Regions from separate parts of the Rhizobium sp. PL01 genome, predicted to be linked through region 1. Evidence: riboswitches for the same ligand, from Rfam matches in the RefSeq annotation. Region 1 holds a riboswitch; each other region holds the start of a gene.
What was found. A riboswitch is a leader RNA that binds a small molecule or an ion and turns the genes downstream of it on or off. The one in region 1 is predicted to bind cobalamin.
Positions count from the first base shown of each region.

Region 2: linked by a shared signal. The riboswitch ahead of bluB (5,6-dimethylbenzimidazole synthase) and the one ahead of R6X40_RS18625 (ABC transporter substrate-binding protein) in region 1 are both predicted to bind cobalamin.
Region 3: linked by a shared signal. The riboswitch ahead of cobU (bifunctional adenosylcobinamide kinase/adenosylcobinamide-phosphate guanylyltransferase) and the one ahead of R6X40_RS18625 (ABC transporter substrate-binding protein) in region 1 are both predicted to bind cobalamin.

Region 1 covers NZ_JAWQUM010000007.1:328,219-339,040, reverse strand. Annotated here, with positions in the region: gene R6X40_RS18650 (efflux RND transporter periplasmic adaptor subunit) at 1-358, shown strand, start outside; gene R6X40_RS18645 (efflux RND transporter permease subunit) at 360-3,497, shown strand; gene cueR (Cu(I)-responsive transcriptional regulator) at 3,782-4,231, opposite strand; gene R6X40_RS18635 (heavy metal translocating P-type ATPase) at 4,294-6,798, opposite strand; gene R6X40_RS18630 (heavy-metal-associated domain-containing protein) at 6,961-7,155, shown strand; cobalamin riboswitch at 7,430-7,662, shown strand; gene R6X40_RS18625 (ABC transporter substrate-binding protein) at 7,911-8,912, shown strand; gene R6X40_RS18620 (iron ABC transporter permease) at 8,909-9,937, shown strand; gene R6X40_RS18615 (ABC transporter ATP-binding protein) at 9,934-10,737, shown strand; gene R6X40_RS18610 (pseudoazurin) at 10,734-10,822, shown strand, end outside.
Region 2 covers NZ_JAWQUM010000002.1:110,631-121,452, forward strand. Annotated here, with positions in the region: gene R6X40_RS04910 (diguanylate cyclase domain-containing protein) at 1-425, shown strand, start outside; gene R6X40_RS04915 (LacI family DNA-binding transcriptional regulator) at 426-1,454, opposite strand; gene R6X40_RS04920 (phytanoyl-CoA dioxygenase family protein) at 1,559-2,752, shown strand; gene R6X40_RS04925 (SDR family oxidoreductase) at 2,841-3,662, shown strand; cobalamin riboswitch at 3,704-3,917, shown strand; gene bluB (5,6-dimethylbenzimidazole synthase) at 3,961-4,668, shown strand; gene R6X40_RS04935 (DUF2865 domain-containing protein) at 4,669-5,778, opposite strand; gene R6X40_RS04940 (acyl-homoserine-lactone synthase) at 5,954-6,598, opposite strand; gene R6X40_RS04945 (helix-turn-helix transcriptional regulator) at 6,795-7,532, opposite strand; gene R6X40_RS04950 (NADP-dependent malic enzyme) at 7,705-10,017, opposite strand; gene R6X40_RS04955 (UDP-2,3-diacylglucosamine diphosphatase) at 10,222-10,822, shown strand, end outside.
Region 3 covers NZ_JAWQUM010000001.1:892,148-902,969, reverse strand. Annotated here, with positions in the region: gene cobN (cobaltochelatase subunit CobN) at 1-2,144, opposite strand, end outside; gene cobW (cobalamin biosynthesis protein CobW) at 2,251-3,315, opposite strand; gene cobU (bifunctional adenosylcobinamide kinase/adenosylcobinamide-phosphate guanylyltransferase) at 3,319-3,843, opposite strand; cobalamin riboswitch at 4,018-4,418, opposite strand; gene R6X40_RS04130 (chloride channel protein) at 4,562-6,352, shown strand; gene R6X40_RS04125 (cobyric acid synthase) at 6,365-7,819, opposite strand; gene R6X40_RS04120 (hypothetical protein) at 8,066-8,209, shown strand; gene R6X40_RS04115 (ABC transporter substrate-binding protein) at 8,978-9,976, shown strand; gene R6X40_RS04110 (proline/glycine betaine ABC transporter permease) at 10,285-10,822, shown strand, end outside.

The DNA.
Region 1 (10,822 bases):
CCGGATCAGCCCCGTCGCAGACGATGGCACACGCTTAGTGCCTGTCTACATCAGGCTGTCCAACCCCAGTAGGCAGTTGGTGGGTGGAATGTTCGCCACCGGCTCGATCCTGCTTCGCCAAAATGAGGATAGAATCGTCATCCCCGCAGCGTCGTTGCGGAAGGGCGAAACGGGAGCCTATGTCCTGAAGCTGGAAAAGGGATATCTGGTTCGGCAACCGGTGACCGTGGGGTCGAAGTGGGACGAGGGGGAGAGCCTTGAGATATCCGATGGTCTGGCAGCCGGTGACATGATCGTCACCGTGCCGCTGCCTGAGCTCCAACCGCACACTCCTGTCACGATCTCAGAGGCTGGCTGACATGTTTCTGACCCGCATTTCGATCAACCACCCGGTGTTCGCCACCATGATGATGGTCGTGTTGCTTGTATTCGGTGCATTTTCCTACGGGCGTCTCGGGATCGACGAATTTCCAAACATAGATGTTCCCGTTGTTGTTGTGTCGACGAGCTATCCTGGCGCGACACCAGAGACGGTTGAGAGAGAGGTGACCAGACAGGTCGAGGAAGCATTGAACACAATCAGTGGCCTCGATAAGGTTACATCGACCTCCTACGAAGGAAAATCCGTCGTCGTCGCGATGTTTAAGCTCGAGGTCCAAAGCGCGGATGCGGCTCAAGACGTCCGCGAAAAAGTGGCAGCCCTTGAAGCTGACTTTCCGAAAGGGGCAGAAACGCCCGTCGTGTCGCGGGCGAACCCAGCGGACACGCCTATACTTTCGATTGCTGTCAGCTCCGCATCGCTTGGGGTGCCGGAGCTGACAGCCATTGCCGACAAGCGGGTGGTTAGCCAACTCACCACAGTTCCTGGTGTTGGACAGGTCACTCTGGTCGGCGACCAGAAACGGCAGGTAGACATCGTCATTGATGAAACGCGGCTGCGCGCCCTGGGCGTCGGTGTTGCCGAGGTCATCCACAGTCTGCGAACCAGCAACCAGAACATGTCTGCCGGAAGCATCGTCAGCCATGTTGCGGAGCGCACTATTCAAGTTCAGGGGCGAACGTCGGAACCCAAGGATTTTCTGGACATGATCGTCGCCCGGCGCGGCGGTGGCCCAGTCTATCTCGGCGATGTCGCCACGGTGAAGGTCGGCTCGGCGGATCTCGAAAGTCGCGCGATCTACAATGGCAAAACTGCCCTCGCAATGGATATTGTCAAAATCCAGAATGCAAATACCGTCCAGGTCGTGGCGGACATCCGCAAGCGGCTTGATCAATTGAACGCTGAACTAAACACCAAAGACATACAGCTTCAGATCATCACCGACACCTCAATCCCCATTCAGGAATCGCTCACTCAGGTCCGGTCTACGCTGATTGAAGGAGCGGCACTGGCGGTTGCTATCGTCTTCCTTTTCCTCAATTCGTGGAGAAGTACGGTGATCACAGGACTTACCCTTCCAATCGCGATGGTGGGGACCCTCGCAGTCATCAGCTTCCTGGGCTTTACGCTCAATACGCTGAGCCTGCTTGCCTTGACACTCTCGATCGGGATTCTCGTCGATGACGCGATCGTGGTACGCGAAAACATCACGCGCCATCTTCATATGGGCAAATCCCATCTGAGAGCGGCCTTCGACGGAACCAATGAAATCGGGTTGGCGGTGACAGCAACGACCGCTACCATCGTGGCGGTCTTTCTCCCCGTCGCGTTCATGGACGGGATGGTTGGCCGCTTCTTTTACGAGTTCGGGGTGACCGTTTCCGCCGCCGTGCTGATCTCGCTCTTCGTCGCCTTCACGCTCGACCCGATGCTCTCCAGCGTCTGGCATGATCCTGATGCTGAACCAGATGCAAAACGCGGTTGGATTGGCCGGCTCATTGCGCGTTTCGATCATGTTTTTGAGAGGCTCGCCGATCGCTATCGGGGGATCATCCGGTGGACGTTGCAACATCGCCTGACGACCCTGGTCTTGACCGGCGGCGTGTTCGTCGGAAGCATTTTCATGGTTCCATTGGTCGGTGTCGAGTTCGTGCCGACTGCGGATGTCGGCCGCTTTCAAATCAACGTGACGGTGCCGGCAGGCTCGTCATTGGATTACACGAACGCCAAAGTTGGACAGGTCGAGAAGGCACTGCATGAATTTCCGGAGGTCGCGTCTCTTTACTCGATGATCAACACCGGCAGTGCGGCGGGCAAACATAAAGCTGTGGTTCTTGTCACTCTCCAACCTCAGAAGCAACGAAAGCGCACGCCTGTCATGTTGGCAGATCCGGTCCGTAAGCGTCTTTCCCTCATACCCGGAATTCAAATCTCCATCACCCAAGGTGGCCTCGGTGGAGGTGCGAGCCCGATCCAGTTGAGCGTACTGGGTGACGATCTCGCAGTGCTGGAAAAGATTGGCGCGGACCTGGTTGCCAGAATGCGTCGAATTCCCGGAGTGGTCGACATCAATTCAAGCGCCAAAGAAGCAAAACCCATCCTTTCAGTCCAGCTGAAGCGTGAACAGGCCAGCGACCTTGGGATCGGCGTCTCTGAATTGGCTGGAATGCTCTCACCTCTCGTTGGTGGTGAGGTTGTCTCCACCTGGACGGATACGGTTGGAGACACCTATGACATTGTCGCCCGGCTTCAATACGACCAACGGGCCAGTGCCGCTGCCATTGGCGAGCTTATGATGACGACCCCGAACCGTGACGCGGACGGCCGTCCACAAATGGTCCAGCTGGATCAGGTCGCCGACATCGCGGTCGTACAAACTGCCTCTGAAATTCGCCGTTTGGGCATGTCACGGGAAATTCTGGTTTCGGCCGATATCTCTAACCGGGCATCCGGTGACATCATGGTAGAACTGGACGCCGTCATTGCAGAGCAAAAATTGCCGGCTGGCTACCAAATAACGTTTGGGGGCGACGCCGAAGAGATTGGGGAAATGACCGGCAACCTGATCAAAGCTCTGATCATGGCAGTGCTTCTTATCTATGTTGTCCTGGCGTCGCAGTTTGCGAGTTTTACCCAACCGATCGCGATCATGGCCGCACTTCCCCTATCCTTGATCGGTGTTTTGATTGGCCTGCTGCTCGCTGGTAGTACAATCAATATGTTCTCGATGATCGGCTTCATCATGCTCATGGGCCTTGTCACCAAAAACGGCATTCTGTTGGTCGATTTCGCCAATCGGGAACGTCTCCGGGGATTGTCCCTCACCGATGCTCTGGTCAGTGCCGGGGCCGTTAGGTTTCGCCCGATCATCATGACGACACTCGCCATGATTTTTGGCATGATCCCGCTTGCGATGGCAGCCGCTGGCGGGGGCGCGCAAAGAGCGCCAATGGCACATGCCGTCATCGGCGGACTTGTTAGCTCCACCATCCTGACCCTTATCGTGGTCCCGGTGATGTTGTCCTACATCGATAGCCTGACGCGCTGGCTTTCGCGTGCGATGCAGACGCGCAGCATCGCCGGAAATGAACAGCCTGGGACAAAGGGAGCCGAATGAACCATAGCCCGGTACTTCATTTCCTGACCAGGCATCTCCTGTCGGTCTTCATTTTGACGGCACTTCTCAGCGGGCCAGTCTCTATGATGGTTGTCCTATCAAGGAGGTTTTACATGTAGCGCGACGGTTTCCGCAAAGCTTTCCCATGGCGGAGGATACGCTGTCCGCACGTGGCGTCATCCTCGCTCACCAGACATGAGGTCTACGAGCGAGGACATTGCGTGTCAACGATCCCCCTAATGCCTGAGCGACCGGGTAAAGCGCGCGGCCTGCAAGACAGCCCATTATTGCGACAGGCGTGCGACGGCACCGGAGCGAGGCTGGATGGACAGGTCCTCGTCCTCCAGCCCGGTCTCGAGGCTTTGCAGGATTGGGCAATGGGGGCGGTGGTCGCCGTTGCAGGTATTGACCAGCATTGTCAGCGTATGGGCCATATCCTGAAGGCCCTTGATCTTCTTGTGCAGTTCGTCGATGTGGCCCTGTGCCAGGCGCTTGACCTCGGCGCTTTGCCGGGTGTCGTCTCGCCACAGGCCAAGAAGATCGCTGATCTCGGCAACCGAGAACCCCAAATCACGTGCGCGGCGGATGAAGCGCAGCATATGGACGTCGGTGTCGGAATAATCGCGGTAGCCGGACGACTTCCGGTCAGCGGCCGGTATGAGGCCGGTCTGCTCGTAGTAGCGGATCATCTTGGCCGAAACGCCCGATGCTTTTGATGCCTGTCCGATGTTCATCAGTCTTCTCCCTGGAATGGCGCGGCAGCCGGCCCGAATATGGGGACGGTTGCCGCAGCTTGTCAGTGCACCATCTTGAACCTGCGCAGCCGCAGTGCATTGCCGAGCACGAACACACTCGATAGTGCCATGGCGCCAGCGGCAAAGACCGGCGATAGCAAGATGCCGTAGGCCGGATAGAGCAGGCCCGCCGCAACCGGAATCAGAGCCGTATTATAGGCAAACGCCCAGAACAGGTTCTGCCGGATGTTGCCGATCGTCGCTTTTGACAGGGCGATCGCGTTCGGGACGCCCTGTAGACTGCCCGACATCAGCACCACGTCCGCCGCCTCGATGGCGATGTCCGTGCCTGTGCCGATGGCGAGACCCACGTCCGCTTCGGCCAGCGCCGGGGCGTCGTTGATGCCATCGCCGACGAAGGCGATCTTGCCATACTTGGCCCTCAGCCGGCGAACAGCATCGACCTTACCGTCCGGCAGCACTTCCGCCACCACCTCGTCGATCCCGAGCCGCGCCGCGATCGCCTTTGCCGTGCGGGCATTGTCGCCGGTGATCATCGCGACCTTGAGGCCAAGAGCATGCAGGGCCTTGATCGCCGCAGGTGTTGCCTCCTTGATCGGGTCGGCCACGGCGATGATTGCCGCGAGCTTGCCGTCGATTGCGGCATACAGTGGCGACTTGCCCTCGTCGCCCAGACGTTCTGCGACCTTGGAGAAAGCTGCCACATCAAGGCCGAGTTCGACCATGTAGCGGTCGGCGCCGATCTCGACACGCTTGCCGTCAACCTTGGCCTTGACGCCAAAGCCTGTCACGGATTCAAAGTCCGAAACGGCTGGCAGCGAAATGTCTTCCGCAATGGCAGCGTCCACGATCGCACTGGCAATCGGATGTTCCGACTTGGCCTCGACGGCCGCGACAAGACTGAGGACGGCCGGACGGTTAAAGCCATCCGCCAGTTCCAGATCGGTCAGGGCCGGCTTGCCCGCAGTCAGAGTACCGGTCTTGTCGAGCGCCACGACCTTGGCATCCTTCAGCGACTGGAGGGCTTCTCCCTTGCGGAACACCACACCGAGTTCCGCGCCCCGGCCGGTGCCCACCATGATGGAGGTCGGCGTTGCCAGACCCATGGCGCACGGGCAGGCGATGATCAGCACGGCAACCGCATTGACCAGCGCGAAGGTAAGCGCCGGCGACGGGCCGAACGAGAGCCAGGCCGCAAAGGTCAGCGCCGCGACCGCAAAGACTGCCGGTACGAACCACATGGTGACCTTGTCGACCAGCGCCTGGATCGGCAGCTTGGAGCCCTGAGCCTCCTCGACCATACGGATGATCTGCGACAGTACCGTATTGCCGCCGACCGCCGTGGCACGGAACGCGAACGCGCCCTTCTGGTTGACCGTGCCGCCGACGATCTGACTGCCCGCCGACTTGGAAACCGGGATCGGCTCGCCGGTAATCATCGATTCATCGACATAGCTGGCGCCTTCGACCACTTCGCCATCGACGGGCAGACGTTCACCGGGGCGAACCTCGACGATATCGCCTGATACAACCGAACCGATCGGCAGATCGACCGTCTTGCCGTCCTTGCGGACGCGCGCCGTCTTGGCTTGAAGCCCGGCCAGGCGCTTGATCGCTTCGGATGTCCGGCCCTTGGCGCGGGCCTCGAGCAGGCGGCCGAGCAGAATAAGCGTCACGATGACGGCGGCGGCTTCAAAATAGACGTTGATCGTTCCAGGCGGCAGGAAGCCGGGCGCGAAGGTTGCGACCAGCGAATAGCCATAGGCTGCAAGCGAACCGACGGCCACGAGCGAGTTCATGTCGGGAGCAAGCCGCCAGAGCGCCGGCAGTCCCTTGTCATAAAACCGGATGCCCGGAATGAACAGCACCAGTGTTGTCAGCGCGAACTGGATGTACCAGCTCCACTGCATGCCGATCGTCGATTCGATCAGGCCATGTACGCCCGGGATCAGATGCGATCCCATCTCGATCAGAAAGATCGGCGCCGTCAGCACCGCTGCGATGGTAAAGTCACGGGTCAGTTCACGCCGCTCTGCGTCCTTCTTTTCTGCGCGCTCGGCGTTCTCGCCCTCGCCGCCATAGCCGGCGGCCGTGCCGATGACCTTTGCGTCGTAACCGGCATCTTCAATCGCGGCAATCAGGGCCGCCGCATCGGCGGTTCCGCGGATCGTGGCCCGCTCTGTCGCCAGATTGACGATTGCCTCCGTCACGCCGGGGATTGCCTTCAGCGCGCGCTCGACGCGGCCAACGCAGGATGCGCAGGTCATGCCCTCGATCGATAGCTCCGTGGGACCTGCCGCACCGGCAGATTTAACCGGCACGGAATAACCGGCGTTTTCGACAGCCTCGACAAGCTTTGCACGGGGAACTGCCGACGTGGTCGTGATGCTCGCGCGTTCCGTCGCCAGGTTGACCGATACGGTCTCAACGCCGGGGACGGCTTTCAATGCTCGTTCTATACGACCGACGCAGGACGCGCAGGTCATGCCCTCGATGGGTAGCGATAGCGTTGAAAACAAGTCTGTTGATCGAACGGGGGCATTCATAGCCGCCTCCTTTTCTCGTTCCGAAATTCAGGTTCGGATAGAAGATGGGGCTTCCAACCATGGGAAGGTCAATAGCAAACTTTCCCGTTAAACGCCACTTGACCTTCCCATGGTTGGAAGCCCCATCTTCCACGTCATCAGTCCCAAACAAGGAGAATGTCAATGGACCTCAAAATCGAAAATATGACCTGCGGCGGCTGCGCCAGATCCGTCACCAAGGCGATCCAGTCCATCGACCCCAATGCCGGGATCGAGACCAATCCCGCCGCACGCACTGTCAAGGTCGAAACAACAGCAACCTCAGCAGCCCTTCAAAAGGCTCTCGAAGAAGCCGGCTATCCGGCAACAACGAACTGAGCGAAGGCGGCATCAAGAACAAAGATACGCCGCTCTTTATCGCGTGCGCGGGCGTTTTCGCGCCCGCGGGGGCGTCGGTTGAGCACCGGCGTCCCAATTCTCCGATAGCTGATAACGGCCAATGGCGTCTTGATAGGCTCATGAAATCACCCCTCACCTACCATTAAGAGGCGCGATTGAGACATCGGTTTGCCGTCGTGGGAGCATCACTCGGGCATGCGGGAAAAACTTTGCTGACAACCTCCAGTTTACGTTGACGCGGCCCAAAACTCGGTGCTAATTCGCCACCGACGGTTCCCCGAGTGATGACTCTGAGGGGATTAATAGGGAACACGGTGAGGACGACCCAAGAGGGACCGAAACCGTGGCTGCCCCCGCAACTGTAAGCGGATTGCCTATCATCCTTGTGACGCCGGAAGGTGTCATGCCACTGGAAGAAATTCCGGGAAGGCAGATGAGAGCAGACATCCGTGAGCCAGGAGACCTGCCGTCATAAGATCGATCCAACGTCACGGGCGGGGATGCCCTGTACAGGAGATAGTGATGACGGTTTCCAACCGAACCTGCAGCGCGTTCACGCGCATTCTCCCGGATTTCCCATCCCGCTGCATCTGTCTCATTTCGGGCTGAAAGGCTTTGGCGACCGATTGCATCGCGCGCGGTGCTGCAGGTCGCAATGTCCCATGCCCTCACCGAATCCGCCTTGAAGCGTAAGTCATCCGGAGGACCATATGTTCGTACTCAAATCGATTGCCATGCTGGCCAGCGCCGCTGTCTTTGTTTCGCTCGCAGCGACCCAGGCTTTCGCGGAAAAGACCGCGTATCCGCTGACGCTCGACAATTGCGGCCGCAAGATCACCATCAACAAGGCGCCAGAGCGGGCAGTCTCGATCGGTCAGAGCACCACCGAAATTCTCTATCTGCTCGGCGTTCACGAGAAGGTCGTCGGCACCGCGCTTTGGATCGGCCCGGTCCTCAAGCAATATGAGGAGATCAATTCCAAGATCGAGCGGCTCGCCGACAACGATCCGAGCTTCGAGAGTGTCATCGGTAAAAAGCCTGATCTGGTTACGGCCCAATTCCAGTGGATGATTGGACCTGAAGGGGTCGTCGGAAAGCCTGAACAGTTCGAAGAGCTTGGCATTCCGGCTTATATTTCTCCGTCGGATTGCAACGGAAAGGACAATTCTGCCGGCGATGACGGTGTCCGGCTGAAACCCTTCGACATGGACCTAATCTATCGCGAAATCGCAGAACTCGCCAAAATCTATGACGTCCAGGATCAGGGTGCGAAGGTGATCGCCGATCTGAAGGCGCGCGAAAACGCTGCCCGCAAGAAGATTTCTGCCGCCAACGACAAGCTTTCGGCCGTATTCTGGTTCTCGAGCGCCGAAACGGACATTGATCCCTATGTCGCAGGCAAGTACGGCGCGCCGGGCTATATCCTGCGCACGCTCGGCGTCAAGAACGTCATCGAGAGCGATGAGGAATGGCCGACGGTCGGCTGGGAAACCATCGCGAAATCCAATCCGACGTTCATCATCGCCGGAAAGCTGACACGTCGCCGCTTCCCCGCCGATGACATCGCCGTCAAGCTTGAGTTCCTGAAGACAGACCCTGTCGCCAGCCTCATGGCCGCCGTCAAGGATGGTCGTGTCGTCGAGATGGACGCACAGTCGATGAACCCGACGATCCGTACGATCGAAGGCATCGAAGTCCTGGCCGATGCGATCGCGGCATCCGGGCTCAACAGGTGATCGCGATCATTTCATCGCTGTCGAAGACAGGCGCCATTTTGCTGGCGCTTGTCATTCTGCTCGCTGCGCTCTGGCTGGGCGCGGCCATCGGCGAGACCGCAATTCCGATGGAGATTGTTGCCAAGACGGCCGCAAACCGCCTGTGGAACGCAGGATACCCGCTTGATCCCATCGACCAGGGTATCGTCTGGAACTACCGGATGAGCCGTGCCGTGGTTGCTGCGTGTTGCGGTTCGGCACTCGCGGTGTCCGGCGTAGTTTTGCAGGCGCTGCTGAGGAATCCGCTCGCCGACCCCTATATTCTAGGCATTTCCGCCGGCGCTTCGACAGGCGCGGTCGGCGTTGCCATTCTCGGATTTGGGGCGGGCTTCCTGACCATGCCTGCGGGGGCATTCTTCGGCGCGCTTGTCGCCTTCGGTCTTGTCAGCCTGTTAGCCTTGCGAGCAGGGCGCGGCACCAGCGCCATCATTCTTGCCGGTGTGGCCGGCTCCCAGCTTTTCAATGCATTGACGTCCTTCATCGTGACCAAGGCAGCCAATGCGGAACAGGCTCGCGGCATCATGTTCTGGCTGCTCGGCAATCTCTCAGGCGTCAGATGGACTGATGTCTGGCTCGCTTTCCCCTGCGTGGTCGTTGGGATCGCTGTCTGCCTTTGGCAGGCGCGTGCACTGGATGCCTTCACCTTCGGCTCGGAATCGGCCGCCTCGCTCGGTATCAATGTCCGCCGCGTCTATGCAGTGCTGATCGGCATTTCGGCGCTGATGACGGCGGTGATGGTGAGCATTGTCGGCTCGATCGGCTTCATGGGTCTCGTCATTCCGCATGCGGCCCGCATGGTCGTCGGTGTGAGACATGGATTGCTGATCCCGGCTTCCGCCCTGATCGGCGCTGTGTTCATGATCGCGGCGGACATCATCTCCCGCGTCATCATTCCCGGCCAGGTCCTGCCAATCGGCGTCATTACCGCGCTGGTGGGTGCGCCGGCCTTTGCTCTTATCCTCGGTCGCAGGCGGGTCTCAGCATGAAACTCTCGGCGCATAATGTTTCCTGGTCTGCCGGGGGCGTCACCATCCTTCAGGATGTCTCGCTCGATGTCGCGCCGGGCGAGTTTCTGGGCATCGTCGGCCCCAATGGCTCGGGAAAAACCAGTCTGATGTCGCTACTCTCCGGCATCCGAAAACCGCGCTCCGGCGAAGTCCTGCTCGACGGACAACGGCTCCAGACCCTCGGTCGTCGCGAAATCGCCCAGAGGATCGCGCTTGTGGAACAGCAGGCCGAGACCGCCGAGCGGATCACGGCGCGCCAAGCCGTGGAACTTGGCCGTACGCCGCATCTCGGGCCCCTGTCCGCATGGTCGGGCAAAGACGATGCCATCGTCGACGAGGCAATCCGCAATGTCGATATGGAGAGATTTGCGAAACGCTGGTGGCACACGCTGTCTGGCGGCGAACGCCAGAGGCTTCATATTGCCCGCGCCCTCGCCCAGCAGCCTTCGATCCTGCTGCTGGATGAGCCGACCAATCATCTCGATATCGGTCATCAGATCGGTCTTTTGCATCTGGTCAAAGAGCAAAATTTGACCGTGGTCGCCGCACTGCACGACCTCAACCATGCCGCCATGTTCTGTGATCGCATTGCCGTCATGAAGAGCGGCATGCTGGTGGCGCTGGGATCTCCACGCCAGGTTCTGGAAGCCCAGCGCATCAAGTCCGTGTTCGGTATCGATGCCGATATCGAACATGAGGGCGATGCAGGCTGCCATATACGATACCGCCCACCCGGCCCCTCCATTCCCGCCCAACAGCCCCTCCGGAGACTATCATGACTGCGATCGCCAGAGCCGTATTGGCCGCAACTCTCATTCTGTCGGCTGCTTTTCCTGCCTCGGCCGAAACATTCGAGGTCAAGAT
Region 2 (10,822 bases), on a different contig from region 1:
TCGATCTCGACAGGTTCAAGGCCGTCAACGATACTTATGGTCATCCGGCCGGCGATGCGGTGCTGAAAGCGCTTGCTACTCGCTTTTCCGACCGTGTTGCCGATCGTGGCGTGGTTGCGCGGCTCGGTGGTGATGAGTTCATCATCATTGTAAACCACACCGTTTCGCGCACCGACGTGATGGCACTTGCCGATGCACTGATCGTCGAGGCGCAGGTTCCAGTGCCGTTCGAGGGGCAGTTGCTGCGGGTCGGCAGTAGCATCGGTGTGGCTTTTGCACCGGACCATGGGAAGATCGCCCGTGAAATCGTACCGCTCGCCGATCAGGCGCTGTATCTGGCCAAGAATCGCGGCCGCAACCGCGTCCAGACGGCGGATGATCTGGTCCTCTCGAAGCAGTTCCCACATACCGTGCAGGCTGCCTGATCAGTGATCGGATGGTGGGATATTGTAGGGCGTGATGACCTCTACCACCGACAGGCGTGCAACACCGTGGCCGGTCAGAGCGCTTCTTCGGCCCATAATGGCCCGAAAGGCGGTCCGGACGTCGGCCTTTAGGTCATGATGCAGGATGAAATGGATCTGCCCATTGCGCAGGAACTCCAGGTTTCCGGCGTCGAGATCATGTGCGACGAAGATGGCACAGGCGCGTCCGGCTGTAGAAAAAGCGGCCAGCACCGCCCGGTTTCCCCCACCAATTGAATAGACGGCGTTGATGTCCGGATTGTTTGCAAGGGCGGCCGCAGCCAGAACACCCGTTGCATCATCGCGGCCAAGGCCTTCGCTGATTTCAACGATGCCGATAGACGGATACCGGTCGCGCAATGTGCGGCGAAAGCCTATTTCGCGCTCTTCCTCCCCTCGGAACCGGCTGCTCGACAATGTTGCCAGCACCGTCGCCGGCTGGCCGGCAAAACGCTCACCGATCAGGTAGGCTGCGGTTTCACCGGCGGCCCTGTTGTCCGCGCCGGCATAGGCGGTGCGCGGTGCGTTCGGCAGGTCGGTGACCAGCGTCACAACGGCAATGCCGGATTGTTCGAGGCGTGTGACGGCGGCGCTGATCTCCGGGACATCAGGCGCCTTCAGGACAACGCCATCGGTGCCGCGAAGGCGCACCCGGTCGAGCCGTTGCACGATCTCCTGCGGCCGCATGGATTCGGCGAAATGGAAGCGGGACCGGAAGACTGTCGGCAGAAATGTCAGGCTTTCGCTTTCGAAGGCATCGCGTACCGTGTGGGTAAAGCGGTCGGGCGCTTCCATGATGATGTCGATGCCGAATTTCCTGCCTTGAATCTCGACGCCCGCCTGTTGCTTTTCCAACTCGCCGATCGCGGCGCGGACGCGCTTTTCGGTTTGTTTGCGCACCCCCGGTCGTTCGTTGAGGACACGATCGACCGTGGCGATGCTCAACCCGGCCTGAAATGCGATGTCCTTGACCAGAAACTCGTGCGCCATCGCGGCTCCATTCTGATGGTTTTTTGATGGGTTTCTGCTCTATATCAGCTTTTTCCTCGGCGTATAGTGCGGTCATCGAAGGACATCCGGCAGGAGGACATGGGATGAAAACCGACAATAGTCTAAAGCAGCGCGCGGACCGGGTCTGGCTCACTGAGGCCGCCTGCGATCTTGAGGAGTTTCGCGCTGAGGTGGAGCGCACGACAGTGCTTGCGGACTATCCTCATGCGGCGGCCATCGAGAAGAACGTTTTGATCTATGATAGCGCCAGCGTGCTGACGGCTGCCGAAAGCAGCGAAGGGCGCCGGGCGGTGCTTGCCGAAATCTGCGATGCCTTCGCGACAGGACCGGGCGTCGTCGTGCTGAAGCGGGCATTTGAGGATACGGCCGTCATCGACACGGCGAGCGGGATTTTCGACGATATCATCAACGAACAGCACCGGACCAATACCGGCGGCGGCGACCATTTTGCCAAGGCTGGCGCCAACGACCGCATCTGGAATTCGCTGGAAAAGCACTGCCTGCGCGACCCTGAGAATTTTGCTGCCTATTATGGCAACGCGCTGATCGCGCTGGTCAGCGAAGCCTGGCTCGGGCCGAGCTACCAGATGACCGCGCAGGTCAATCGGGTCAATCCGGGCGGAGCGGCACAATCGGCGCACCGGGACTACCATCTCGGCTTTCAGACGTCGTCCGCGATCGAGCAGTTTCCAGCGCATGTCCACCGGTTGTCACCGGTCCTGACGTTGCAAGGGGCGGTTGCCCATTGCGACATGCCGCTAGAAAGCGGACCGACCCTGTTCCTGCCCTACAGCCAGACCTATGTTCCGGGCTATCTGGCGCTGAAACGCCAGGAATTTCGCGATTATTTTGATCGCCATCATATTCAATTGCCCCTGTCGAAGGGGGATCTGGTGTTCTTTAACCCGGCACTCTTTCACGCAGCCGGAACCAATCGCTCCGAGGGTATCAAGCGCGTAGCCAACCTTTTGCAGGTTTCCTCGGCTTTTGGCCGGGCAATGGAGACCGTCAATCGGCAGCGCATGAGTGCCGTGCTCTATCCGGCGTTGAAGGCAATGCTTGCGGATGGCCGGTTGTCCCATGCGGAAGCGGGCTGCGCGATCGCATCCTGTGCCGAGGGCTATTCGTTCCCGACCAATCTCGACAGGGACCCACCCGTCGGCGGGCTTGCTCCGAAGACGCAGGCGCAGTTGATGCACGAGGCACTGTCTGGTGGTTGGGAGGAGGCCGCGTTTACCGCAGCTCTTGCGGCACAGTCGGAGAAGAAACTCAGCTAACGCGTTACAATCACCCAATTCGAACTCCTGCCCGAATTCCGGGCGGGAGTTTTTTGACATCAGCGACATTGAAACCGGAGGAAATGCAATGAGCAATGACTATGGCCGTCTGGACGGCAAGATCGCGATCGTCACCGGCGGCACCCAAGGGCTGGGCGCAACGATCGCCACGCTGTTTGCCGAGCGCGGTGCGGCAGGCATCGTCATCTGTGGCCGCAACGCCGCCAAGGGCGAGGCCAAGGCCGCCGAGATCGGCAAGGCGACGGGTACCAAGGTCGTCTACGTGCAGGCCGATCTTGAACAAGTCGAGGATGCGCGCAAGGTGGTTTCCGCCTGCGACAGCGCATTCGGCCGGGTGGATGCGCTGGTGAATGCGGCGGCGATTACCGATCGCGGCACAATCCTCGATACCAGTCCTGAACTGTTTGACCGGATGTTTGCGGTCAATGTGCGGGCGCCGTTCTTCCTGATGCAGGAGGCGATCAACGTGATGCGCCGGGAGAAGATCGAGGGAACCATCGTCAATATCGGGTCGATGTCGGCCAAGGCGGGGCAGCCCTTCATTGCGGCCTATTGCGCTTCCAAAGGCGCCCTGGAAACGCTCACCAAGAACACGGCCTATGCCGTCCTGCGCAACCGCATTCGCGTCAACGGTTTGAACATCGGTTGGATGGCGTCGGAAGGCGAAGATCGCATCCAGCGCGAATTTCATGGTGCGGCAAGCGACTGGCTGGAAAAGGCTGCCGCCAGCCAGCCGTTTGGCCGTCTGGTCGATCCGGCCGAAGTGGCACGTGCCTGCGCCTATCTGTCGTCTGGTGAGTCCGGACTGATGACCGGCTCGGTGATCTGCTTCGATCAGTCGATCTGGGGTGCCTATGACGGTTCTCCGCATCCGGTCGCTGCCATGTGAGGACAACAGGCGGGCCGCCTTGCAATCGGCGGCCCGCTATGGCCATATCGGTCCGTTCAGGTGCCCGCGCAGGCGGGAGAATCGGGAATCCGGTGAAAATCCGGGACGTGCCCAGCGCTGTAACGGGGACGGCTTTGTGTTTGTGAATCTCTGAATTATTTCAGAATTCTGCCACTGGATCTTAAACCGATCTGGGAAGGCGGCAAAGCCGGATGATCCGCAGTCAGAAGACCGGCCTGACGAGATAGACCAACCCCGCGCGGACGGCGGGAGGTTTCGCATTGTTGGGGATCAAACGATGCAAACTGAACCGCAAGACCGCCTTGTGAAGGCGGACGCATTTTCAACAGACGAGCGCGCTGCCGTCTACCGGGCCATCGAAACCCGCCGCGACGTGCGCGATCAATTTCTACCGACACCGTTGCCCGATGACGTGCTCGGGCGGCTTCTTGCCGCCGCTCATAGTGCACCGTCCGTTGGCTTCATGCAGCCGTGGAATTTCATCGTTGTCCGGGACGAGGAAAAGCGCGCTCGTGTCTTCGAGGCCTTTCAGCGCGCGAACGAGGAAGCGGCGCTGATGTTCGAAGGCGCGGCGCGGGATCAATACCGGTCGTTGAAGCTCGAAGGCATCCGCAAGGCGCCGGTGAGCATCTGTGTTACCTGCGATCCGACGCGGGCCGGAAAAGTGGTTCTTGGCCGGACGCACAATCCGCGCATGGATGCGTTTTCCACTGTCTGTGCGGTGCAGAACCTGTGGCTGGCCGCACGCGCCGAGGGGGTGGGTGTCGGCTGGGTCAGCATTTTCCATGATCGCGATATCAAGGACGTGCTCGGCATTCCCGATCATATCGAGATCATCGCCTGGCTGTGCCTTGGTTATGTCGATGCGCTGTATGCCGAGCCGGAGCTTGCCGTCAAAGGCTGGCGTCAGCGCTTGCCGCTTGAGGAGCTGGTGTTTGAGGATACCTGGGGCGTCAGGCCAAGCAATCGATCAGCAGGCGATTGATCAGTTGGTTTGCTGCTGCTGATATCCCGGACCGGCAGGATGCCTGAGATCGATCGAGGTTTCCTGCGAGGGCAGGAAGCTTGGGCCGACGACGCGGACCTTGGTGTCCTGCGGATTGTAGGGCCGGTCGGCAATTGTGCTCTTTGCCTCAATCGGGTCAGCCTTCTTGCTGGTGCGAAGGTCGATGACACCCTTGCCGTCGTCCGGCGTGCTTTGTTGCGTGGCTGTCCGGCTGGCTGGAGAGCAGCCGCATTGGCCGGGCCGGCTGAGATCGCGGGTTTTGTAGGCGAAAGCCGACGGCAGGTCGGCATAGGGCTCGCCGGTGGCGGCGGAAACCATCTGATTTGTTTCTTCGGTTACGAGCGCGTGATAATAGAGCGCCGTCTCTGTTCCGGGGCAGCGCCTCTGACAGGTTTCGGCATCGCGCTGGAAATCGGCCGGCGATGAATTCGACGAGATCGGAAAGAACGCCCCGTCACAGGTGCGGACACAGAGTGTCCGCAGGCTACCGGGATAGTCGGCGCTCGGCCCAAAACCATCATCCGGTGTGGTGAAGTCGGCGTTGCTGCCGCGCCAGTCGTCATAGCCTTCGTTGATCGGCGGCAGGTCGTTTAGGATATTCCGGTGGGTTTCCGGTTCTTCCACGGCGGCGTTGAGGACTTCATCCTGTTCCTCAAAGCAGCGATTGGCAGCCAGCGCGGCGTGAACGCGCCGCCGGCTGATGTCGCTGTTGCTGCCATCCAACATGGATTGACGGCGCGCCTTCAGCGTTTCGAGATCCATCTCCATCTGCGATATTTCGGCACCGAGGCTATGGCAGGCTTCTTCGTTCTCGCCTCCGACAATGATGACGCTGCCTGAACTGCATCCCATCCGTCTGAGATCGCTGCGCGCCTGCCGCAGGTCCAGGTTCTGGCGGGAGATCGCGCCGGTATAGTCGCGCAGATTGGCATTGGAGGCGACGATCTTCGGCAAGCTGGCAAGGTCAGCACTCAGCCGTTCGCACACCGATGAGGCGTCGGCTGTGGCCGTCATGACCAGAAGAAGCGGGGCTATCAGCGCCGCAAAGGATATCGAACGGAAGATCACGTGTTTCTCTCGCCTGAGCATACCGGCACCGCGCCGGGTGCGAAGGAACATCCCGCGCACTCTGACTTTCCTCCCATCATAGCGTCATTCGACGGTGCTGCAACGCAGTCCGCAAACCAGCGTTAACGGCAGGTGGGAGAAACATGCTGGGCGAGGCGGGAGAGCCACAATCGGCGGCTCTCCCGGGGCCGGTCGTTTAAGCCGCCCGGGCCATTTCCAGCGACATCGGCCGCTCCAGCACCGATCCACCGATTTCTGCGACGCTTTTCATTCGTTCCAGAAGATCGGGTGTGACCTCCCAGGCAACGGCAACGGCGTAGACCGATCCAATCCGCTGCGGTTCGCCGATCCGCTCGCCGGGGCAGCCCATGCGCCGGAACATGCGCTCCAGGAAGACATCGGTGACGGTGACGATGTGACTGAGGCCGGATGACAGCCCGAGTTCGCCAACGCCGCACATCAGCTCCGCCGCGGCCAGCGTCACCTGGTTTGAGCCGCGATCCTGCGAGATAGTAGGATCGATGCAGAAACGGCTGGATTCCCAGACCGAGGCGCTGCGCACCTGCGGATTGTCGCCAAGCAGGATCGGGAACGTATCATCCAGCATGTTTGGTCCAAGTGTCGGCAAAAGCCGCAGCGAACCGCGCAGGCGGCCGGTCTCATCGGAATAAGACAGTACATAAAGTGGATTGGCGTCGTCATAGTCGTCGATCTCCCAATCGCCGCGAACTGAGACGTCCCATTTCAACAAATCATGAAAGACGCGCTTGCGCAGCTTGTACATGGCATCGAGATCGCCCGGATGCTGCTTGCCGGTGTTGCGGTTGAAAATCCTGATCATTGTTTGCTCCTGTGTTCGTATTCGAGGAGCAAATGCTGTCAGGGATCGCCATCCGGCATAACTGTCGGTAGTGACAGGTTTCTAATGCACGCGGATATGTTTCTCCTGACGGGAGGTCCGCAAGGACCTCCCGTCAGGGAAAAAGGGACAGATGATGTGGTGCCTGAGGCTGAGCCGGCGCCTTGCCGGAATGACATCAAAACGTCGGGATGAGATCGCGCCGGACGGCTTGGGCGACGGCTTGGGTGTTGGAGACAACATTGAGCTTGCGCCGGGTATTGGTCATGAAGAAGCGCACGGTTCGCTCGGAGATACCCAGGATGGTGCCGATTTCCCAATAGCTCTTGCCGGCCGCCGCCCAACCGAGCACTTCGGTTTCCCGGTGGGTCAGCGCTTTGGCGCACTGTTCCGTAAGCTCGATCCTGCTGTCGCTTTCCAGCAGCGATGCGTGGAATAGATTTGCCAGCAGTTGAAAGTCGCGTAGGTGGCAGCGCCGGTAGGCCGGCCATTCATCGGCGGGTATATCGGACTGGATTGCCAGAAAGGCGAGCCGCCGCGTGTGTGTGGCAAGTGGCAGTGTCACGCCCTCAAGGCCAAGGCCCAGCTGTGTCGCTGCGGAAAAAAGTGGCTCGCTATCAGGGTGAAGCTTACGGGCTGTTGCCCAATCCACTGGCCTGACACTGCCCAAGGTCATGCGCAGGATGGGGTCGATGCGCTGGTAGCGCTTATCGACATAGGTTGTGAGGCTGCGCGCGCTGAAAGTGTGGTGCAGCCTGTGGATAAAAAAACCCGCCGTCGGGACGTCGACGTCGAGATAAAGCAGATTTGCAATGCTGAAAGTGCTGCGCATCAGGTCGAAAAACCGTTTTGGCTCAACGAGTTTCTCGGTTTCCATGATGTCCAGCAGGTCAAAGAATGCCTGTTGGTCAGCCATGCTGAAATACCCTGTTATTTGGTAGGTTTCAGCATGATAACGGTTTCAGTCTTTGTCTAGTACAATCTTCGGTTAATAATGTTTCGTCGAAAAACTAAACTATAAGTTGTTATTCTTTGTTTTTCTTCACTTCGATTGAGCCGGGTTTTGAGCCGGCTCAATCCAGTTTTCACTAGGCGGGGTAGGAGGCTTCCACGACCGCGAGTGCGGCCATGTTGACCACGCCGCGCGAGGTCACTGATGGCGACAGGATATGCGCCGGCAGGGCCGTTCCCAAGAGAATCGGTCCAACATGCAGACTGTCTGTCATGGTCTTGACCACGCCGAGTGTGATGTTGGCGGCATCGAGGTTTGGGAAGACCAGCAGGTTGGCTTCACCGGTGAGCGTGCTATTGGGCATGACGCGCCTGCGCAGGCTTTCGGAAATCGCTGAATCCCCATGCATCTCGCCGTCCGCTTCAAGATCTGGCGCCAGTTCGCGAACGATCTGCATCGCCTTACGCATCTTGAAGGCGCTTTCCGAATCCCGCGAGCCGAAGTTCGAATGGGATACGAGCGCGGCGCGCGGCGTGATTCCGAAGCGGCGAATTTCCTGGGCCGCCATCACCGTTTTCTGGGCGATTTCCTCTGCCGTCGGATCAAAGGTCACGTAGGTGTCGGTGAGGAAGGTGGCGCCACGCTGGGAGATCAGCAGGCTGAGCGCAGAGAAATCCAAAACGCCTTCACGCTTGCCGATGATCTGCGACACGGCGCGAAGATGGGCACTGTAGCGGCCTTCGACGCCGCAGATCAGCGCATCGGCTTCGCCACGTCGAACGGCGAGCGCGCCGATCACGGTCTGGTTGGTACGGACGATGGTGCGGGCTGCTTCCGGAATGACGCCGAGGCGGCCGACCAATGCAAAGTAATCGTCGACATAGTCACGGAACCGCGGATCGCCTTCCGGATTGACCACTTCAAAATCAACGTCAGGACGGATACGCAGGCCGTAGCGTTTTAGCCGCGTCTCGATGATGTGGGGGCGGCCGATCAGGATCGGGCGGGCCGTGCCGTCTTCGAGCAGGACCTGGGCGGCGCGCAGCACGCGCTCATCCTCACCTTCGGCGAAGATGACCCGGTTCTTCTGGGCATTCTTGGCTGCAGCGAAGATCGGCTTCATGATGAAGCCCGAGCGGAAGACGAAGCGGTTGAGCTGGTCGAGATAGGCGTCGAAATCGGTGATCGGCCGGTTGGCGACGCCGCTGTCGGCGGCGGCCTTGGCAACGGCCGGCGCGATGCGCAGGATCAGGCGCTGATCGAACGGCGAGGGGATCAGGTAGTCCGGGCCGAAGACCGGCGTTTCGCCGGAATAGGCGCGGGCGGCGACATCGGACGGCTCCTCGCGGGCAAGAGCGGCGATGGCGCGCACCGCTGCCATCTTCATTTCCTCATTGATCGTCCGGGCACCGCAATCGAGCGCGCCACGGAAAATATAGGGGAAACACAGGACGTTGTTGACCTGGTTGGGGAAATCAGACCGGCCGGTGCAGATCATCGCGTCCGGGCGGGCCGCGCGGGCCAGTTCCGGCATGATTTCGGGATTGGGGTTGGCAAGAGCCATGATCAGCGGCTTTTCCGCCATCTGGACCAGCAGTTCCGGCTTCAGAACGCCTGCGGCCGAAAGGCCGAGGAAGACGTCGGCGCCGGCAATGCTGTCGGCCAGAACGCGGTTGGCACTGTCCTGCGCATAGATTGACTTCCATTCGTCCATCAGCACTTCGCGGCCGACATAGACGAGGCCTTCGAGATCGTGGACCCAGATGTTTTCGCGCTGGGCGCCGAGCGTCACCAGAAGATTGAGGCAGGCAAGCGCTGCGGCACCGGCGCCGGACGTGACGATCTTGGCCTTGGCAATGTCCTTGCCGGCCAGTTCGAGGCCGTTGAGGATGGCAGCGGCAACGATGATCGCGGTTCCGTGCTGGTCGTCATGGAAAACCGGAATATCCATCTTTTCGCGCAACCGGCGTTCGACTTCGAAACATTCCGGCGCCTTGATGTCTTCCAGGTTGATGCCGCCGAATGTCGGCTCCAAAGCCGAGATGACATTGACCATCTGGTCGATTTCGGGCGCGTCGATTTCGATGTCGAAAACGTCGATACCGGCGAATTTCTTGAACAGGACGGCCTTGCCTTCCATCACCGGCTTGGAGGCGAGCGGGCCGATATTGCCAAGACCGAGAACCGCTGTGCCGTTCGAGACGACCGCGACCAGGTTGGCGCGCGCCGTATAGTCGGCAGCGGTCGAAGGATCGTCGCGGATGGCAAGGCAGGGGGCGGCAACGCCAGGCGAATAGGCGAGCGCCAGGTCACGCTGGTTGCCGAGCGGCTTGGTCGGCTGGATCTCGAGCTTGCCGGGGCGGGGATAACGGTGGAAGAACAGTGCCTGTTCGTCAAGGTCGCCGCTTGCTGGAACCGCTGGGGTCTTGGCTTTGTCGCCGGTGCTCATATTCTTAATCCTTACCTATTCGTCGCGGCTCTTTTTGCATGAAACGGCGGCTCCGTACAGTTTCGAAACGGGCGTTTATCAACGGTTTTCAGGAACAGGTGTTTCTCCGGCACAAGGGCTGCTTCCACAGGCTGTCATTCTCCTGAAACAAGAGTCTGTTTTGGAAAGCCCTAGAAAGAGGCCAACAGACCGTTGCGAGGCAGAATGACCGAGAAAGAGCAAGAAACCCGGCGTTTCAGGACCCTGTTCATTTCCGACGTTCATCTGGGATCGAAGGCTGCAAAGACCGATTATCTCCTCGACTTCCTGCGCGTGACGGATGCGGAGACAATCATCCTGGTCGGCGATATCATCGACGGATGGCGGCTGAAGCGCAGCTGGTACTGGCCGCAATCCTGCAACGACGTCGTCCAGAAGCTGTTGCGCAAGGCGCGCAAGGGCACCCGTATCATCTATATTCCGGGCAATCACGACGAATTCATGCGCGATTTCCCTGGCGTGCATTTCGGCGGCATCGAGGTCGCCCAGCGACACATGCACGAGGCGGCCGACGGCCGCAAATATCTGGTGCTGCATGGCGACGAATTCGACGTCGTGGTTCGCAATGCCCGCCTGCTCGCCTATCTCGGCGACTGGGCCTACGACATGGCGATCGTCATCAATATCGGGCTGGCGGCCATCCGCCGCCGTCTCGGCATGCCATACTGGTCGTTCTCTGCCTGGGCGAAGCAGCAGGTCAAGCACGCGGTCAACTTCATCGGCGAATTCCAGCGGGTGGTTGCCGATGAGGCGCGGCGGGAAAAAG
Region 3 (10,822 bases), on a different contig from region 1:
GCAACTGTCAGATCCGTCAGCAAGCGCCCTTCCGGAGCCACGCCAAAGATATGCAGGCCATCGCGGATCTGTAGTTCCTTGAGATCGCAGAGATAGGCATCAAGCTTTTCGAGCGCCTTATCCTCTGCGTCCGTGCCTGCAATGCCGGCATCGTGGTCGAGGCCGATATCACGCACCAGTTCGAGGATCTGCTTGCTCAGCAACCGCAAACGGCGCGGATCGCCGCCGGCAGCGTCGTAATATTCGTCGACCAGCGCTTCCAGATCTTTCAGCGGGCCGTAGGATTCGGCCCGGGTCAGCGGCGGCGTCAGGTGATCGATGATGACGGCGCTGGTGCGGCGCTTGGCCTGCGTACCTTCACCCGGATCGTTGACGATAAACGGATAGAGATGCGGCATCGGACCGAAGACAGCCTCCGGATAGCAGGTCTCCGACAGCGCCAAAGACTTGCCCGGCAACCATTCGAGATTGCCGTGCTTGCCCATGTGGACGATGGCATGCGCGCCATATTCTCGGCGCAGGAAGGCGTAAAAGGCCAGATAGCCATGCGGCGGCACAAGGTCCGGCGAGTGGTAGGTTTCCTTCGGATCGATATTGTAGCCGCGTGCCGGCTGGATGCCGACCAGGGTTTCGCCAAACCGCGTCAGCGGCAGGGCAAACCGGCCGTCACGGAAGAACGGATCGTCCTGCGGCTTGCCCCATCGGCCTGTAACCTCAGCCTGAATCTGAACAGGAAGTGTCGCAAAGAAGGCGTTGTATTGACTCAAGGAAAGCGTTTCGCGGATGTCGCAATCCGCTCGCGCTGAATTGGTAGGCCCGTCCATCAAGTGCCGGATCAGCGCATCGCCGTCTGCGGGAATGGAATCGATAGCATAGCCGGAGGCAGCCATTGCCTTCATCACTTCGATGGTACCGGCGGGCGTATCGAGGCCGACGCCGTTACCGAGCCGTCCGTCGCGATTGGGGTAATTGGCCATGATGATCGCCACGCGGCGCGCAGCCGGCGCTGCCTCGCGTAGCCTCGCCCAGTTGGCGACCAGTTTGGCGGCAAAAATGACGCGGTCGGCCAAGGGCTCGTGGCCGACAATATTGGCCTCGACATCCGTATCGTAGACAGCAGCGGCCTTGAACGAGACGGCCCGCGACAGGATGCGCCCATCCACTTCCGGCAGCGCCACGTTCATCGCCAGATCGCGCGCCATCAACCCTTGCGCCGAGGTTTCCCATGCGGCCCGCGACGAGCCGGAGAAAATCACCTGAAGGACCGGCGCGTCGGAAAACTCGAGCACTGTCGGCTTGCGGTCGGCGCCGGGCGCGGAAACCGCAAACCCCGTCGCATTCATGGCTACCGTCGGCGGCACTTCACCGAAGATCGCCTCCAGCGTTCCGATCGACACGGCATCCTTGAGGCTGGACACGAACACCGGCAGCACCGTCATGCCTTCGGCGGACAGTGCTTCTATCAGAGCTTCGACAGGCTTGGTTTCGCCGCTTTGAACCAGCGCGCGGTAAAAGCTGAGGGCGACAACGGGACCGTTTCCCGGATGAGGAACGATACGCCCCACGGCTTTTTTCCAGGCGTCAACCCCGATCACACCCTGGCCCGGCCACCAGATCCCCGCCTTCATCAACGGCGCTGCGGATTCCGGTTTTTCCGTGCCGTCGATCAGTGCCTCGGCATAGCGCAGCAGCCGGACCATGTTATCGGCACCACCTTCGGTGAAATAGGCCCACATCCGGTTGCGGTCTTCAGCGGAGACGGTCGAAAAAGGCTCCAATCCCGGGTCGGGCTTGTCGCAGCCCGGCAGCACGGCAATCTGGAATTTATGGGTGACAGCCGCCGCATGCAGCGCCTCCAGCACATAATGGAAATAGCTGGCGCCACCGAGCGGCCGCACGATGATGAGCTTGGCATGGCGTGCCGTGCGCTCAACATAGGTATCGACCGACATCGGATGCTTGAGCGTCAGCAGGCTTGCCACCCGAAGGGTCGATCCGGCCCCACGCGTGCGCTGCGCACCGGCAATCGACGAAAGCTCGGTATCGGCAGCCGAAAGAAACAGGATGTCGGCTGGCGATTGACCAAGGTCAATCGCTTCCTCGCCGTCAGTGATCGTGCCCTTCTGGGCTAGGAGGAGATGCATGATATTCCTCGAGGGCGGCAATACCCCTCTCTGTCACGACGTGACATCTCCCCCTCGAGGGGAAGTGTCCGGCAGGATAGAGGGAGATATGCCGCGCTCATCATTTTCAAATCGCCGCTGCGATGGCAGCGCGTACGGCTGCTTCGTCCATGTCATGCAGGCCGATGACGACCAGACGAGTGCGGCGCACTTCGCCTACAGCCCAGGGGCGGTCGAAATACTGGTCGATGCGGGCACCGACACCCTGGATCAGCAGGCGCATCGGCTTGCCGGGAATATCCGCAAAGCCCTTTAGACGCAGCACGTCATGCTCGGCAATGATCGGCTTCAGCTTTTCGATGAAGGCTGCCGAATCGGCAATCGAGCCCAATTCAACGACGAAACTGTCGAACTCGTCATGGCTGTGCTCCTCGCCTGCCTCGTGTTCCATCTCGTGATGGGATTTGCGGTTGGCGATGTCGCTTTCGGTACCGACACCAAGGCCGAGCAGCACGGCAGCGGAAACCTCGCCGTTCTTCGCCTCGATCATCGTTGGCTTGCGGCTGGTGCGCGACGAAACCTCGTTGCGGACAAAGGCAAGGCCGGTCGAATCGAGCAGATCCGTCTTGTTGAGAATGATCAGGTCGGCGGCGGTCAGCTGGTCTTCGAACAATTCCTCGATCGGGCTTTCATGATCGAGATTGTCGTCGTTGACGCGCAGCGCATCGACCTTGTCATGATCGTCAGCAAACCGTCCGGCGGCAACGGCGGCGCTGTCAACAACGGTGATGACACCATCAACCGTCACCTGGGTGCGGATATCCGGCCAGTTGAAGGCAGCAATCAGCGGCTGCGGTAGCGCCAGACCGGATGTCTCGATGATAATGTGGTCCGGGCGGTTCTCGCGCTCCAAAAGCTTGGTCATGGTCGGAATGAAATCGTCGGCGACGGTGCAGCAGATGCAGCCATTGGTCAGCTCGATGATATCGTCCTCGCTGCAGGCTTCTGCGCCGCAGCCCTTCAAGACATCGCCATCGACGCCGAGATCACCAAACTCGTTGATGATCAGCGCAATGCGGCGGCCGCCGGCATTCTGCAGGATGTTGCGGATCATCGTCGTCTTGCCGGCGCCGAGGAAACCGGTGATGACAGTGGCCGGGATCTTACCGTGGGCGGCTTTTTCGGTGGTCATGGATCAACCCTTCATTTTCAGCGGCAATCCAGCCGCGATAAAATAGACGTCTGCGGATATCTCCGCAATGATTTGGTGCAGCCGGCCCGCATGGTCGCGAAAGTCGCGCGCCATCCGGTTCTCCGGCACGATGCCCAGCCCGACCTCGTTGGAAACGAACACCAGCCGGGCTTTGGCCTGCGGCACATAGGCCGCGAGTGTTTCAAATTCAGCGACCATATCGCGTTCTTCCATCATCAGATTGGTGACCCACAGGGTCAGGCAATCGATCAGAATGATGCGATCGGGTGCGTCGATCGCCTCCAGGCAGGCGGCAAGGTCAAGTGGCTCTTCATGGGTTTGCCAATCCCCCCCGCGGCGATCGCGATGTTCGCTAATCCTTGCCTGCATCTCGCCGTCCCACGCCCTTCCGGTCGCGACGTAATGCATGTCGAGAGCCGACGCCTTGACAAGTTTCTCGGCGAAGGCGGATTTACCGGAACGCGCGCCGCCCAGAACCAGCACGCTGCCTGACTGTATCGATGTCATGGAATGATCCAGGCCTCAGCGTAAGCCGGCAGAAAGTGCAATCCCTGGGCAACGCAAACCGGGATTTGCGGCAACGCAAGATGGGCCGTTCCGGGAACGGGATGATAGTGCCATGACAACCTCCGTGCTGGCATCGGGAGTGTCTCTCCCTGGATCGGGCGAACCCCAAGCTAAGATGGGGCCCTTGAGGATGGCAGGTCTCCTGGCTCACGGCGCCACGCACCCTCAAGGGGCACGAACGGGTTCGCCTCGCCTTCCCGGAGTGTTTTGCGCCAGATTGCGCTGTCGCAATCGACGGACATCACGAAGAGGTGGACGATTCGTAGACTTAGAGGCGTCCGGCCCCGGCTGATCGTGATGCCACTCCAGTGGCTTTTCCGGTTGGGCCGATCCTTGCCGCTGCCGCGAAATGCGCACAGTCCGGAGGCTTGGCTTTCCCGGATGGCGAACCCTGACCGTTCTACAGTCGCGGGGTCGGCTGCGATAAGGACGCCCGGTCTGGGTCCGGCCCGTCGCATTCCCATTTACTCCCAGCATGCAACCGCATACCGGGAACCATCCAATGGCTGATGATTAGGCGCTCACCTGGATCAAGTCAATTGCGGCACTATCTCCCGCCCCATGGTTAGGTCGGGCTTCGGCAAGACTTCACTTGATCTCCCATGCCATGCCTTTTAGGACGGCGCAGAGACAGGATGGCCAGGCGATGAAGATGAAAATTATACCGAAACTCGACCTGCGGCGGCTCGGCTATCTCTCGCTGCTTTTCGATATCGGGCGGATGCGGGCCTTTGCACGGCGAAGTGAACTCGGACTGGTGGTGGCGGGCGTCATTGTTGGTATCACGTCAGGCCTCGCCGTGACGGCGATGAGCATCATCTCCAGCCGCATGCACAGCCTGATTTTTGGAATTTCAGATGACCAGCGCCTGAGCGCGAGCGATCTTCAGGGCGAAATTTCCGTACTGATCGCGCCGGTCGTCGGCGGCATCATCCTTGGCCTGGTGATGATCCTGCTGGCGTCGTGGCGCAAGAAGCCGATGGTCGACCCGATTGAAGCAAACGCGCTGCACGGCGGCCGCCTTTCTCTGACAGACAGCATTATCGTCGCAGTCCAGAACCTGATCTCCAATGGTTTTGGCGCCTCCGTCGGGCTTGAGGCCGGTTACACGCAGCTTGCGTCAGGCATTGCCTCCAAGCTTGGCATTTCGCTGCAGCTTCGCCGCTCGGACCTGCGCACCCTGGTCGGTTGTGGCGCTGCCGGTGCCATTGCTGCCGCTTTTAATGCCCCGCTGACCGGCGCCTTCTATGCTTTCGAGCTGATCATCGGCACCTATACGATCGTGTCGCTGACACCCGTCATCGTTTCCGCCCTGGTTGCCAACCTCGTCGCTCGATGGCTCTATGCTGGCGATTTCACCATCGATGTCGGCCAGTTCGGCGCGGTCGTTCCGGCCGACTATCTGCCGGCGCTGCTGCTCGGCTGCTTCTGCGCCGGCATGGGCATCCTTTTGATGAAGGGCGTCTCGCTGATTGAGGGGCTTGCCCGCCGCAGCTCAATCCCCGCTCCCATACGCCCCGCGCTCGGTGGCATCGTCGTCGGCCTTTTGGCGCTCGTCTCTCCGCAGGTGCTTTCAGCCGGTCACGGCGCCCTGCACCTCAATCTCGCCAGTTCGCCGGCAATCCCGATGCTGATCGGCCTGTTCCTGCTGAAATCGCTCGCCTCGGCGGTATCGATCGGCTCCGGTTTTCGCGGCGGCCTGTTTTTCGCGTCACTGTTCATGGGCGCGCTGCTCGGCAAGCTGTTTGCCTTTTCCGCGCCCTACATCTTTGCCCACGCGACGCTGACACCGGTCATCTATGCCGTCGTCGGCATGAGCTCGCTGGCGGTCGCCGTCATCGGCGGTCCGCTGACCATGACCTTCCTGGCGCTGGAGATCACCGGCGACTTTCCGATCACTGTCCTCGTTCTTGCAGCCGTGATCACCTCATCGCTGGTCGTGCGAACCACCTTCGGCTACTCGTTCGCCACATGGCGCTTCCACCTGCGCGGCGAAAGTATCCGCAGCGCCCATGATGTCGGCTGGATCAGAAACCTCACTGTCGGCCGTCTGATGCGCACCGATGTCCGCACGATCGATATCCAGGCATCGCTGGAGGATTTCCGCCGCGACTTTCCGCTGGGGTCAACGCAACGGGTCGTCGTCGTCGATGGCGCAAAATATGCCGGCATCATTCAGGTGCCCGAAATCTATGCCAGCCCCATCGAGGCCACCGAAGAGCGACAGGACCTCTCCGGCTTCATCCGGCTTGCCAATGACTTCCTGCAGCCAAATATGAATGCCAAGCAGGCGGCCGCCCTGTTCGACACGACGGAGAGCGATGCGCTGGCCGTGGTCAACAACCTCATCGAACGGCGCGTCGTCGGCCTGCTGACAGAAAGCCACACGTTGCGCCGCTACAGCGAAGAACTGGACCGCAGGCGCCGTGAAGCTTCGGGAGAGATTTGAACCAAGCCCTGGTCAGGACATCAGGCTATCAAGCCATCTCGGCTCCAGCACCGCTTCCAGCTCCGCCGCAACGTCGTCGAGCGCACGGTCAACCGATAGCCGGTAGTTTTCGCCGCCGCCCTCGATGCCGAAGCTTTTCAGAAGGGCCGCGCGAAAAGCGTCGCTGCTAAACAGCCCATGCAGATAGGTTCCGCTGATCATGCCATCAGCTGACACCGCCCCATCCGGCCGGCCGTCAATGATCACCGAGGGGCGAGCACAGTCCGCGCCGGTCGTCCGGCCGAGGTGGATTTCGTAACCTTCCAGCGCAACATCGTAAACCGCCGAGCGGGCACTGCTGTTGCGCACCGTTTTTTCCGGCGCCATCTCCGTCTCGACCGCCAGAAGGCCAAGCCCGCGGATTTCGGCGGTATTGCCTTCTATGCCATGCGGATCGGTGACCCGGTCTCCGAGCATCTGATAACCGCCGCAAATGCCGATGACACGGCCGCCACGCCGCACATGTGCCTGCAGATCACGATCCCATCCCTGGGCGCGAAAATCGGCGAGATCGGCAATCGTCGCCTTCGACCCCGGAATGACGACCAGACCGGCATCGGCAGGAAGGCTCTCGCCCGGCCGCACGAAGATGAGATCGACCTCCGGTTCGGCCGCCAGCGGATCGAAATCGTCGAAATTGGCAATGCGCGACAGAACCGGCACGGCGACCTTCAAAGCTCTGCCGGTCCCGCGCGCCAGCTTTTCCAGAACGACGGAATCTTCGGCCGGCAATCGGGCGGCACTTCTCAACCACGGCACGACGCCGAAACAGGACCAGCCGGTGAAACCGTCGACGGCCGCGATGCCATCGTCAAACAGCGACACGTCTCCGCGGAACTTGTTGATGATATAACCGCTGATCATGGCGCGATCTTCGCCGGACAAAATGGTGTGGGTACCGACCAAAGAGGCGATGACGCCGCCTCGGTCGATATCGCCGACCAGAACGACCGGGACGTTGGCGCGGGTGGCAAACCCCATATTGGCGATATCGCCCGCCCGCAGGTTGATTTCGGCTGGCGACCCGGCTCCTTCGACGACAATCAGATCGACGCCTGAGCGGATCGTTTCGAAGCTTTCCATAACGGCGCCCATCAGCTTCGGTTTCAAAGCTTGATAATCGCGCCCTCTCGCCTGCCCTGCCACCTTGCCCTGCACGATAATCTGGCTGCCGGTCTCCGACTGGGGTTTCAAGAGAACCGGGTTCATATGCACCGACGATGGAATGCGGGCAGCCATCGATTGCAGCCATTGTGCCCGGCCGATCTCGCCGCCGTCATCTGAAACTGCAGCATTGTTCGACATGTTCTGCGGCTTGAACGGAGCGACCCTCACACCGCGGTTGGCAGCGATGCGGCAGAGCCCCGCCACGAGTACCGTTTTTCCGACATCGGAGCCGGTTCCCTGGAGCATGATCGTCTTTGTCATGGCACTTCACCTAGCATCGCGGCAACCGCAAGAAAAGCCATATTCCGCCGCATTTCCGTCGTCTTTGGTGCGTGTTTTTCACGCGACATTTCAGGCTGCTGCAAGGCTTGTTCAGCGCGCCCGCCTAACTATCTGGAAAGCGACATTTCGTGGCAAAAACACTCGTTGCTTTCGGCAAAAACAAGCGTATATGAGCATCATCAAAGCACGGAGCAAAAGGCGCTCCACACCCAAGGTCAAACCCCGATGTTGTTCATCTTCAGCAAGCCCAATTTCGTTCAGATCGCCTGGAACTCGAAGGTTCCCGACAGCCAGTCGCGTGTTCGCAACACGGTCATGTCCGCACCCTTCGGCCCGCTCGGCTTCATCCGGACACGCAGCGTCGGCTGACATCTTCTCCCAGACTGACACTTCGAACCGCGCCTCCCTTCGGATCGCGCGGTTTTTTTGTGCCTATTCTACGGGTAGCGACATTCCATAAACGCGAAAACCGCACCCGCTCCTTCCGGAACCGTGCGGTCTGCCAAAATTACACATGGCCGCTCCGGCATACACCCGGAGATCGCTCAAGCCGGGACGCAAAACCTGATCCGGCAGGGCGGCCAAGGATCCCCCGCCGCAGGAAAACAATTAGCCTGACAGTGTTACCGGATGGTTAGCGGGAGCTTAACCAAAGGTGAATTCCGCCTTTTTTTCACTTTTTTTCACGCCAGATGAAAATCAATGTGAAGACGCATACGGAACACAATTTGTCTGGGATAAAACACGCGATGCAACTCTTGTGTGAAGCAGTGCTAATTTTGCGCCAAAGAGCGGTGCGTTTGCACAAAAATCTTGCCCGGCTCATTAAAATTCAACAGCTTGCGCGCACCTTCTGGGGCCCCGCAAACGCCGCGCGCTCGGCCTAAAACGATTCCGGAGGTTGATTTCTCCTGTGGAATACTTACGCTGCCCCCAACGGTAAAAAGAGAGATGGCTGTCGACAGAGTTCCGCGGCCAGACAACAAAACTCCAACGCCGTCGCAGCGGGGATGAAAGATTGGCCTTGCCACAAGAGCCCCCCGATCTGCTTCAACCTGAACGATTGGGTTTCCGGGAGATGCAGTATCCCGATGGACCCCAAGATTTTGGCTGCATTAAGACTGGGAGGTCTTAACCATGAAGAAGCTCCTCGCTTCCACCATCCTCGCCGCCGGCGTTTACGCGCTTGCCGGTTCCGCTCAAGCCGCAGAATGCGGCGAAGTCAGCATCGCAGAAATGAATTGGGCATCGGCCGGCGTCGCCGCCCACGTCGACAAGTACATTCTTGAAAACGGCTACGGATGCACCGTGACACTGGTGACCGGCGACACGATGCCGACCTTTACCTCCATGAACGAGAAGGCCCAGCCCGACATGGCGCCCGAATTGTGGGTCAATGCCGTGCGTACGCCGCTCGATGCCGCGATCAAGGAAGGCCGCCTGATCGAAGCAGCACCGCTGCTCAGCGAAGGTGGCGTTGAAGGCTGGTGGATTCCGAAGTTCCTGGCTGACGCCCACCCGGACATCAAGACCGTTCAGGACGCGCTGAAGCACCCTGAATTGTTCCCGGCACCTGAAGACCCTTCAAAGGCCGCCGTCATCAACTGCCCATCGGGCTGGAATTGCCAGGTTTCGACCGCAAACCTCTACAAGGCGCTGGGCGCTGAGAAGGCCGGTTTTGAACTGGTCGACACTGGCTCGGCTGCCGGTCTCGACGGTTCCATCTCCAACGCCTTTGAAAAGAAGTCCGGCTGGCTCGGCTACTATTGGGCCCCAACAGCCATCCTAGGCAAGTACCAGATGACCCGCCTGAGCTTCGGCGTCGAGCACAACAAAGCAGACTGGGATGCCTGCACCGCGGTTCCGGATTGCGCGGATCCGAAGGTAAACTCCTACCCGACCTCGGACGTCTACACGGTCGTCACAAAGGCCTTCTCCGAGAAGGCTGGTGTCGCCATGGACTACGTCAAGGTCCGTCAGTGGGACAACGGCACCGTCAACAAAGTTCTCGCCTGGATGACCGACAATCAGGGCACGAACGAAGACGCAGCCAAGTACTTCCTCGAAACCTATCCGGACATGTGGACCAAGTGGGTCGCACCGGATGTTGCCGAAAAGGTCAAGGCAGCCCTCTAAGGGATTGCCTTAGCGGCAGCGGAGCAGACTTCGCTGCCGGCTTTCGGCCGATAACACGGCACCTTGCCATAGCGCCGGAAGACAGGAGACCTCGATACCGGCGACCCGAGATGCCGCCGGTATTTCCACCAGATATGGATATGAAAACGAAAATCGTCGCAAACGGCATAGTCGCTTGTGACGAAAAGCTGTCACATTTTCGACATGCCGGGGTTCGGAAAGAAACCACCCAAGTCTGCGCACAAGCCTGAAACAGGCATCGACGACGCAGCCGGCACTATAAAACTTCCGGTTTAAAGGGGAACAACATGGCAATATGCAGTTACTTGCCAGATCTGCTTTGTAAATTTCCGGCAATCGACGATACGACGATACGAATGGCTCGAAAAAGCGTCGATGATGGCTTCAAGGCCCTCGTGCGCGAGTATGTCAATATCATCGATGCTCTCGTCCAACCGCTTCAATGGTTTTTGAACTATCTCGAAAAGCTCTTCGTCAGTTCGCCATGGGTCATCATCCTGGCCGTGATGGTCGCGATCGTCTATTACGGCAGCCGCGATATCCGCGTCACTCTTGGCACAATCGTTTCCATGCTTTTGATCGGATTGGTCGGTCTATGGAACGACACCATGGTGACGCTCGCCATGGTCACTGTCTGTACGTTCATCGCCATCATCGTCGGCCTTCCGATCGGTATCTTGATGGCCCGCTCCGAGCGCGCCCAATCGATCATCAATCCGATCCTCGACGTCATGCAGACGATGCCGAGCTTCGTCTATCTGATCCCTGTGGTGATGATCTTCGGCATCGGCAAGGTTCCCGGCCTGATCGCCGTCGTCATCTATG